3 regions of the Klebsiella variicola genome follow, and region 1 is predicted to be linked to each of the others. Evidence: predicted binding sites of a transcription regulator. Region 1 holds the regulator's gene; each other region holds the start of a gene.
What was found. The regulator PurR, encoded in region 1, represses purine synthesis genes. The targets are predictions, from matches to a motif close to CANGCAAACGTTTGCNTG.
Positions count from the first base shown of each region.

Region 2: the regulator PurR is predicted to act here: its motif matches at 1,236-1,253, upstream of tusA (sulfurtransferase TusA).
Region 3: the regulator PurR is predicted to act here: its motif matches at 2,203-2,220, upstream of SP68_RS24010 (NCS2 family permease).

Region 1 is NZ_CP010523.2:2,388,969-2,392,247, reverse strand. Features, by position in the region: gene SP68_RS11225 (MFS transporter) at 1-303, opposite strand, end outside; gene cydH (cytochrome bd-I oxidase subunit CydH) at 471-563, opposite strand; gene purR (HTH-type transcriptional repressor PurR) at 856-1,881, shown strand; gene punR (DNA-binding transcriptional activator PunR) at 1,901-2,812, opposite strand; gene punC (purine nucleoside transporter PunC) at 2,925-3,279, shown strand, end outside.
Region 2 is NZ_CP010523.2:305,433-308,711, forward strand. Features, by position in the region: gene SP68_RS01365 (DcrB family lipoprotein) at 1-366, opposite strand, end outside; gene SP68_RS01370 (7-cyano-7-deazaguanine/7-aminomethyl-7-deazaguanine transporter) at 440-1,105, opposite strand; gene tusA (sulfurtransferase TusA) at 1,312-1,557, shown strand; gene zntA (Zn(II)/Cd(II)/Pb(II) translocating P-type ATPase ZntA) at 2,357-3,279, opposite strand, start outside.
Region 3 is NZ_CP010523.2:5,139,925-5,143,203, forward strand. Features, by position in the region: gene SP68_RS24005 (Na+/H+ antiporter) at 1-593, opposite strand, end outside; gene SP68_RS24010 (NCS2 family permease) at 741-2,090, opposite strand; gene SP68_RS24015 (glutathione S-transferase family protein) at 2,481-3,149, opposite strand.

The DNA of each region.
Region 1 (3,279 bases):
AATGCGCGACAGCAGCAAGGTGGTGTAATCCGGCGCAATGGATGACAACAGGTTGCCGACGGTGAAGATCCCCATCAGAAAAATCAGCGCATTGCGCCGCGCGCGATGTGACAACAGCAGGGTCATCAACGGCGCGCCGACCATGACGCCGATGGCATACGCACTGATCAGCATTCCCGCCACTGGGATTGAGACGTCCACACCTTTCGCAATCACCGGCAGCAATCCCATTGGGGAGAACTCGGTGGTACCGATGCCAAAGGCGCCGATCGCCAGCGCAAGTAAAGGAAAGTTGATTTTCATTCAATGACTCCATCAGACCGTCAGAGAGGACGGCGTAACATCAGAAGTCAAAAGCATGACATCAATCACAAAAAAACAAAAGTGAACGAAATGACAAAAGATTTTTGCAGAATTGATAATAATGGCGGGATACGGGGAGGAGGCCGCGCTCCTCCCTCACTGGAACATTAGTGCAGTATGGCGGTCAGGCTGAAAGCAACGATCACGCCGAGGGCAATAACCGTGGTGATCAGCGAAAACTTTAAATTGGTATCCATCATTTTTCCCTCTTGTTATCCCCACACCAAAAGTGAGCTTGCTCATTTTTGCACAAAAAATCGCAAAAATCTTCCGGGATTTAGGGCGATGCACATTTTTGCTCTTCCACTTTGCCCCAAGATCGGACAAAATCCCACGCTAATTTAAAAGCGTATCGGCCATTGACCCCTTCCTGTCGTTCTGTGTCGTTTTCCCGACGTGATGCAATGTTGAAAATTGTATTCAGGGTGTGTGTAGGCAAACGTTTACGTATCGATGATCAGGCGATCAGGTCAAGGCATGGAGTGAGATGTAATGGCAACTATTAAAGATGTAGCGAAGCGCGCAAACGTTTCCACTACAACTGTATCACATGTAATTAACAAAACCCGTTTCGTTGCCGAAGAGACGCGCAATGCGGTGTGGGCGGCGATCAAAGAGCTGCACTACTCGCCGAGCGCCGTGGCCCGCAGCCTGAAAGTCAATCATACAAAATCGATTGGTCTGCTGGCGACCAGTAGCGAAGCCGCCTATTTTGCTGAAATTATTGAGTCTGTTGAAAAGAGCTGCTTCCAGAAGGGCTACACCCTGATCCTCGGCAACGCATGGAACGATCCGGAAAAACAGCGCGCCTATTTGTCGATGATGGCGCAGAAGCGTGTCGACGGTCTGCTGGTGATGTGTTCCGAATATCCGGATTCGGTATTGAGCATGCTGGAAGAGTATCGCCATATCCCGATGGTGGTGATGGACTGGGGCGAAGCAAAAGCCGACTTCACCGATGCGGTGATCGATAACGCCTTCCAGGGCGGCTATATCGCCGGACGCTACCTGATTGAACGTGGCCATCGTGAAATCGGCGTGATCCCGGGTCCGCTGGAGCGCAACACCGGCGCAGGCCGCCTGGCCGGCTTTATGCAGGCAATGAAAGAGGCGCATATCAGCGTGCCGGAAAACTGGATTGTGCAGGGCGACTTCGAGCCGGAGTCCGGCTACCGCGCTATGCAGCAGATCTTAAGCCAGCAGCACCGTCCGACGGCGGTGTTCTGCGGCGGCGATATCATGGCGATGGGCGCTATCTGCGCGGCGGATGAAATGGGGCTGCGGGTGCCGCAGGACATTTCGCTGATCGGTTATGATAATGTGCGTAACGCCCGCTATTTCAGCCCGGCGTTAACCACTATTCATCAGCCGAAAGATTCCCTGGGCGAAGCCGCATTTAACATGCTGTTGGATCGTATCGTTAATAAGCGTGAAGAGTCGCAGTCTATCGAAGTTCATCCTCGTCTGGTCGAACGCCGCTCCGTGGCGGATGGCCCGTTTGTCGATTATCGTCGGTAAGGCATCTGGCGGGCGCGGATCACTCCGGCGCCCGCAGCCATTCCCGATTCAGCGTGTCGCTGTCCCCCAGATAGTCGAGCATCCAGTTCAGCGCCGGTGAGGCATCACTCTGCTGCCAGGTCAGACAGCAGGCGGCATCCGGGAACGGATTCTCCAGCGCCAGCGCGGTCCACACGCCGCGATCTACCCATGGTCGGGCGAAATGGCTCGGCACCATGCCGACGCAGAGGCCCGCCGACAGACAGGTGGCCGACGATTCCCAGTCGGGGACCACCACCCTCTTCTGGTTATCCAGCAGCCAGGTTGTTCGTTTGGGCAGTGAACGTGACGTATCCTCCCGCACCAGCGACGGCCAGTTACGCAGGACATCATCGCTCAGGGGTCCCTCCATCTTCGCCAGCGGGTGATCGCTCGCCACCACGCAGTCCCAGCTCAGCATCCCCATATCGCGAAACGCATAGCGGCCCCCGACCGGAATAGATCGCGTTGCGCCAATCGCCAGTTCTACACGGCCGTCGGCCAGCGCATCCCATACGCCGTTGAACACTTCCTGGAAAACGATGAGCTCGACGTCGGGAAAATGGCGATAGAAATCGACGATCATCTGGCGCATCCGCGCCGGTTTCACAATATCATCCACCGCGATCGACAGCTGCCCGCGCCAGCCGTTGGCGATTTGCTGGCACTGCTGGCGGGTGATCTGCATTTTTTTGATAACAGAGCGCCCTTCCTGTAAGAACCAGACCCCTGCGGGCGTCAGCTCCACATCACGATGGCGGCGCTCAAACAAGGGAACGGCCAGCCACTCTTCAAGCTGACGCACGGTATAGCTGATGGCGGAGGGCACCCGGTGCAGCTCCTGCGCGGCCGCGCTGAAGCTGCCGTTGCGGGCCACGGCATCAACCACTTCCAGAGAGTATTCAGACCACATTTTCTGCCTGCAAAATTTTTGAATGCATGTGACAAATATTAGCGTTTCACAAGCCACAATGCACTCCCTACACTCTGCGGCATCGTACCTGTACTCCAAAAATGAGAACGTTATGTCACAACCTGGGAAAGGATTTTTAGTCTGGCTGGCCGGCCTGAGCGTGCTGGGCTTTCTGGCCACCGATATGTACCTGCCGGCGTTTGCCGCCATGCAGCAGGATCTCAATACCTCCGCTGCCTCCATCAGCGCCAGCCTGAGCCTGTTCCTCGCCGGCTTCGCGCTGGGGCAGCTGTTCTGGGGGCCGCTGTCGGACCGCTATGGGCGCAAACCGGTGCTGTTGAGCGGCCTGGCAATTTTCGCGGCCGGCTGTCTGGGGATGCTGTGGGTGCACAACGCTACCCTGATGCTGGCGCTGCGCTTTTTGCAGGCGATTGGCGTCTGTGCCGCGGCCGTTACCTGGCAGGCGA
Region 2 (3,279 bases), 2.1 Mb from region 1:
CAGCGATTTGTTGCTCACCACCTGCAGCTGCGGGTCGCGGCTACGCTGCTGATCTTCCAGTCGTTTCGCCAGTACCGCCAGATCTTCATTGGTGCTGTCGCCGACGATGACGATGACCGCTTTCTGGCCGGTAGCGTCAGAGTAGACGTGCATGTTGTTCGCCTGGGTACCCAGTTTGCCGCTCTGGTCGGCCATGCCCGCAGGCAGGGTGAAGCTCAGTTTGCCATCCAGCAGGCTGATTGCCTGGCCGCTGGCATTGCTCTCCGCTGCTGCGCCAACGGTTGGCGCTTTTGAATCGCTGTTATCGCAGGCGGCAAGCCCCATTACCAGCAGGCCAATACCGACATATTTAACCAAATTGCGCATTGACATCTTCCTTTCGATAAACGGCCACTAATGGCTCATCCGGCTATCTTAACACATCGGCCCGCGAGTACCTTTAACTCGGCTGTAATGCCGACAAATCAGATTTATCCGCCAGTCTTTTCAACAGCATATTTAACAGCACGCCGTACATCGGCAGGAAGAAAATAATGCTGATAAGCACTTTAAAGCTGTAGTCGACGAGGGCGATTTCCCCCCAGTGGGCGGCCATAAACGGGTCCGGGCTGCGCCAGAAAGCGATAAAGAAGAACGCGACGGTATCGCTGATGTTGCCGAACAGCGTCGAGGCGGTGGGGGCCAGCCACCAGTGGCGACTCTGCCGCAGGCGGTTGAAGACGTGGACGTCGAGGATCTGCCCCAGTGCATAGGCCATAAAGCTGGCGATGGCGATGCGCGCGACGAAGAGATTAAAGGTGCCCAGCGCGGCAAAGCCCTGCCACTCGCCCATGTAGAACAGCGCAGAGATGCCGTAAGAGATAACCAGCGCCGGGACCATCACCGCGAAAATGATGCGTCGCGCCAGCGGTGCGCCAAAAATGCGTACCGTCAGATCGGTGGCGAGAAAGATAAACGGAAAACTAAACGCGCCCCAGGTGGTATGGAAACCAAAAATGGAGATCGGCAGCTGAACCAGATAGTTGCTGGAGGTGATGACCAGCAGATGAAATAGCGAAAGCCAGACGAGCGCTTTTTTGCGCTGTACGGTAGTAAACGGATTCATATTGTGACCTTTTTATGCCCGTCATGCTTCAGGTGAATGAGCAATCGGCAGCGGAACGTTGGGGTGAGGGAACCCAATAAAAAACGGCTGCATGATACTGCGTTGTCGGCGTAATGCAATGGTTGTTTTTCGCGCAAACGTTAACCTGGCTTGCGTACTGGCGAACTGGGGGTAAACTAGGGCCGTTTTGTTAACGTGAGACTAAAATGAGCGAACTTTTCTCCACTCCTGACCATACCCTGGATGCCCTGGGGCTCCGCTGCCCGGAGCCGGTCATGATGGTGCGTAAAACCGTGCGGACGATGCCGGTCGGCGAGACGCTGCTGATTATTGCTGACGATCCGGCCACCACCCGCGATATCCCGGGATTCTGCCGCTTTATGGAGCATGAGCTGGTGGCCCAGGAAACCGAAGCCCTGCCGTACCGCTATCTGATCCGCAAAAGCCACTGAGCTTTTCCCGGATAGCGGCGCGTAGCGCCTTATCCGGGCTATCCGACGGTCCGGAACCGTAGCCCTGCTAAGCGCAGCGCGAGCAGGGAATACTCCGGATGGCGGCGCGTAGCGCCTTATCCGGGCTACCCGACGGTCCGGAATCGTAGCCCTGCTAAGCGTAGCGCGAGCAGGGAATATCCCGGATGGCGGCGCGTAGCGCCTTATCCGGGCTACCCGACGGTCCGGAATCGTAGCCCTGCTAAGCGCAGCGCGAGCAGGGAATATCCCGGATGGCGGCGCGTAGCGCCTTATCCGGGCTACCCGACGGTCCGGAATCGTAGCCCTGCTAAGCGCAGCGCGAGCAGGGAATACCCCGGATGGCGGCGCGTAGCGTCTTATCCGGGCTACCCGACGGTCCGGAACCGTAGCCCTGCTAAGCGCAGCGCGAGCAGGGAATATCCCGGATGGCGGCGCGTAGCGCCTTATCCGGGCTACCCGACGGTCCGGAATCGTAGCCCTGCTAAGCGCAGCGCGAGCAGGGAATACCCCGGATGGCGGCGCGTAGCGCCTTATCCGGGCTACCCGACGGTCCGGAATCGTAGCCCTGCTAAGCGTAGCGCGAGCAGGGAATATCCCGGATGGCGGCGCGTAGCGCCTTATCCGGGCTACCCGACGGTCTGGAACCGTAGCCCTGCTAAGCGCAGCGCGAGCAGGGAATACCCCGGATGGCGGCGCGTAGCGCCTTATCCGGGCTATCCGACGGTCCGGAACCGTAGCCCTGCTAAGCGTAGCGCGAGCAGGGAAGCCGGTATCTATGCTACAACTTCTTACGCAATAACCGCAGCGCGTTAGCCGTTACCAGCACAGTGGCGCCGGTATCCGCCAGCACCGCCAGCCACAGGCCGGTCAGGCCGAGCAGGGTGGTGACGAGGAAAATCCCCTTCAGCCCTAAGGCAATCGCGATGTTCTGGCGAATATTGGCATGGGTGGCGCGCGCCAGGGAAATCATCTGCGCCAGGCCGGTCAGACGGTTATGGGTCAGCGCGGCGTCGGCCGTCTCCAGCGCCACATCGGTGCCGCTGCCCATGGCGATGCCGATGGTGGCCGCTTTCATCGCCGGGGCGTCGTTGATGCCGTCCCCGATCATCGCCAGCGGCGCATCGGCATTCAGCGCCATGACGGCTTTCACTTTGTCCGCCGGCAGCAGACCGGCGCGGAATTCCAGCCCCAGTTCGCTGGCGATGGCTGCCGCGGCGCGCGGGTTATCTCCGGTAAGGATCACCCCTTGAACCCCCAACTGATGCAAGGCATCCACCGCCTGACGCGCGTCGTCGCGCAGGGTGTCGCGCAGCGCCAGAATACCGAGCAGCGTCTCGCCGCGCATCACCAGCACTACCGTTTGCCCGGCGCTTTCCAGCTGCTGGATCTGCGCCTCATGTTCTGCCGGGGCGGCTTTGCTGGCGGCGCAGATCAAGATGCGGCTGCCGTTCACCTCGGCTTCGATGCCAGAGCCCGCCAGCGCCCGCTGGCCGCTGGCAAGCGGAATACTCAGCTGACGCCGCTGTGCTTCACGGACGATGGCCTGCGCCAGCGGGTGGCTGGAGCCTTGCTCCACCGCCGCCGCCAGCGCCAGCAGCGCGTTGTCGTCAAACTCAGCCGTGGCGATCACCGAAGTCACCTGCGGCTGGCCGACGGTCAGGGTGCCGGTTTTATCGAACGCCACCTGCCGCACCTGGCCCA
Region 3 (3,279 bases), 2.8 Mb from region 1:
ACAAACCCGGCCAGCACGCCGCCGATCGCCACCTTCAGAAATTCTACGGTCGCGCCGCCAACGGTGAAGACCATAGTGCCCATCGCCACCGCGACGGCAAACTTGAGCGAAACCAGACCAGAGGCGTCGTTCATTAACGCCTCCCCCTGCAGAATGCCCATGATTTTTTTCGGTATCCGCCCTTCCCCGACGATGCCGGAGAGCGCCACGGCATCGGTCGGCGAGAGTACGGCCGCCAGCGCGAACGCCGGGATCAGCGGAATGCCAGGCACAATCCAGTAGATCAGAAAGCCGATGCCGACCACCGTCACGACCACCAGCGCCAGCGCCAGACCAAGGATCTCCCGCCCGTGTTCAATAAACTCACGGGTCGGCGTTTTCCAGCCGTCGGCGAACAGCAGCGGCGGGATAAACAGGACCAGAAACAGCTCTGGATCAAATTCAACGTGCAAACCGAAGGTCGGCCATGCCAGAAGCGCGCCAATGGCGATTTGCATCAGTGGGAGTGGAACCTGAAAGGGCAGTACACGCGTCACTACCCCGGACAGTGAGACCACGAGGGTCATGATGAGGATGGTAAAGAATATTTCCATGTGTTCCCTGTTTGCTGCGTTTTCTTTTATACCTGTGAGGCGTCGTGCCTGTGAATCATACGCTACCCAGATTAACGCAAATGGAAACAGGATGTGGCTTAAAAATAAAACGGGCGGCCTGAGCCGCCCGTGAGGAGCACGAAGGGTTTAAATCGCCCAACCGCCCGCGTAAAACGCCACCAGCGCCACGGCGATAATTACCGTACCGAGGTTCAGCTTGCGCCACTCGCCGGAGACCAGACGGCCAATCACCAGGGTAGCGAAACCGATCATGATGCCGGTCACGATGTTACAGGTCAGCACGATAAACACCGCGGTGATCAGGCCAGCCATCGCGTCAACGAAGTCGTTGAAATCGATTTTTGCCACGTTGCTCAGCATCAGCAGGCCGACGTACATCAGCGCCGGCGCGGTCGCGTAGGCCGGTACCAGATAAGAGAGCGGGGAGAGGAACAGGATCAGCAGGAACAGGACACCGACCGTCACCGCGGTCAGACCGGTTTTACCGCCAGCCGCGGTACCCGCCGCCGATTCGATATACACTGCCGCTGGCGCCGCGCCAACTAAACCGGAGAAGACGCTGCTCAGGGAGTCGGTGGTCAACGCTTTACCGCCGTTGATGATCTGTCCGTCTTTGTCCAGCAGGTTTGCCTGGCCGGCCACCGCGCGGATAGTACCGGTGGCGTCAAAGACCGCCGTCATCACCAGCGCCAGCACGCTGGGCAGCACGACCGGGTTCAGCGCGCCGATGATGTCGAGGCTGCCGATCAGCGAGTTGCCTTTATCATCGCTCAGGGATGGCATGGCGAAAATACCGGAGAAATGGACGTTCGGATCGAAAATCAGGCCCACAATCGACACGCCAATAATGGTCAGCAGAATACCGCCCGGCACCTTCATTTTTTCCAGACCAATGATCACCGCGAGGCCAATCAGCGACATCACCACCGGGAAGCTGGCAAATTTGCCCAGCGCCACCGGCAGACCGTCCAGCGGATTTTTGATCACCAGACCAACGCCGTTGGCGGCGATCAGCAGCAGGAACAGGCCAATCCCGATCCCGGTACCATGCGCCACGCCCTGCGGCAGGTTGCGCAAGATCCAGCTGCGGATGCCGGTCGCGGAAATCACCGTGAACAGGACACCCATCAGGAATACTGCGCCGAGGGCCACCGGAATACTGATCTGCTGCCCCAGCACCAGGCTAAAGGCGGTGAAGGCGGTCAACGAAATGGCGCAGCCGATAGCCATCGGCAGATTTGCCCATAACCCCATCACCAGCGAGCCAACGCCCGCCACCAGACAGGTCGAGACAAACACCGCGGCCGGCGGGAAGCCCGCTTTACCGAGCATGCCCGGCACCACGATGACGGAGTAAACCATCGCCAGAAAGGTAGTAAGACCTGCAACAATCTCCTGACGCACGGTGCTACCGCGCGCCGAAATTTTAAACCAGGCGTCTAATGAACCGCCGGTACGCGCTGAAGGCGTAGACATAGAAAACTTCCCCTGAAAATTTTTATTGTTCGTTGATATGCGTGGTGGACCCTCCACTGCCAGTTAAACGCGATCTCCTTGTACCGAATCGCAGCGCCAGGGGGGCTGCAAAAAAGCAAACGTTTAACTCCGCGCATACACTACGGTGTGTCAACCTTATCTCCTCCCCCTGGATAGCAGAAAAAAGAGGGAGCAAAACAGAAAGGCAAACGATTATCCGGCCTTTAGATAACCCTTTTCAACCGATGTTTATCGTATTTCGCTAAATTTCGCTTATGACGAGCAGAAAATAACCAGACGATGCGCAAACGTTATCGTCTATGCGCAATCCGCTAACAAATTTTTAGTGAGTTGCTTTCATTTGTCGGCGTCATCGGATCCGCTGATACCTCAGGCGCCGGGTAAGGTGAAGGGACCGCCGCGCTCGATGGCCCGCTGCCAGGCCGGACGCTGCTCCACCCGCTGTCGCCAGGCCTCAATATGGACAAGGTCATGCACGCCACCGCGCGCCAACAGCGCCATCACCGGGAAGCTCATCTGGATATCGGCCATACTTAGACGCTCGCCGGCAAACCATGGCCGCGTGGCAAGATGGTCGTCAATAAACCGCGCATGGGTGGCCAGCTGGGGATCCAGCCACGCTTTCTGAATGCCCTTGCCCAGCAGGGCGCCCAGCGAGCGGACGCCAAAGGGCACAGGGGGTTTACCCAGGCTGGCGAACACCAGCTTCATTAACAGCAGCGGCATCAGCGAGCCTTCGGCATAGTGCAGCCAGAAGCGGTACTGCAGTTTGTCCTCTATCGCCTGCGGCTTCAGCAGCCCGCCGCTGTCCCAGGTCTCCTGCAAATACTCGAGAATGGCCCCGGACTCCGCCAGCACATAGCCGTTGTCTTCCAGCACCGGCGATTTCCCCAACGGATGGACTTTCTTCAGCGCCGCCGGCGCCAGCATCGACTTTTCCCGCTGATAGCGGACTATCTGATAAGGCAGCTGCAGCTCTTCCAGTGCCCACAGTACGCGTTGCGATCGTGATTGATTAAGATGGTGTACCGTCAGCATGGGCCTCTCCCGTGGTTTGTTCAAATTAACTATAGGAACAGGCGCTCATTGCCGGGAAAATTTCGGCAAAATAGTGAGGAAAAAATGACGGCAGCTGCCATAGTTAAAGTGTCGACGCAAACCGGAACCT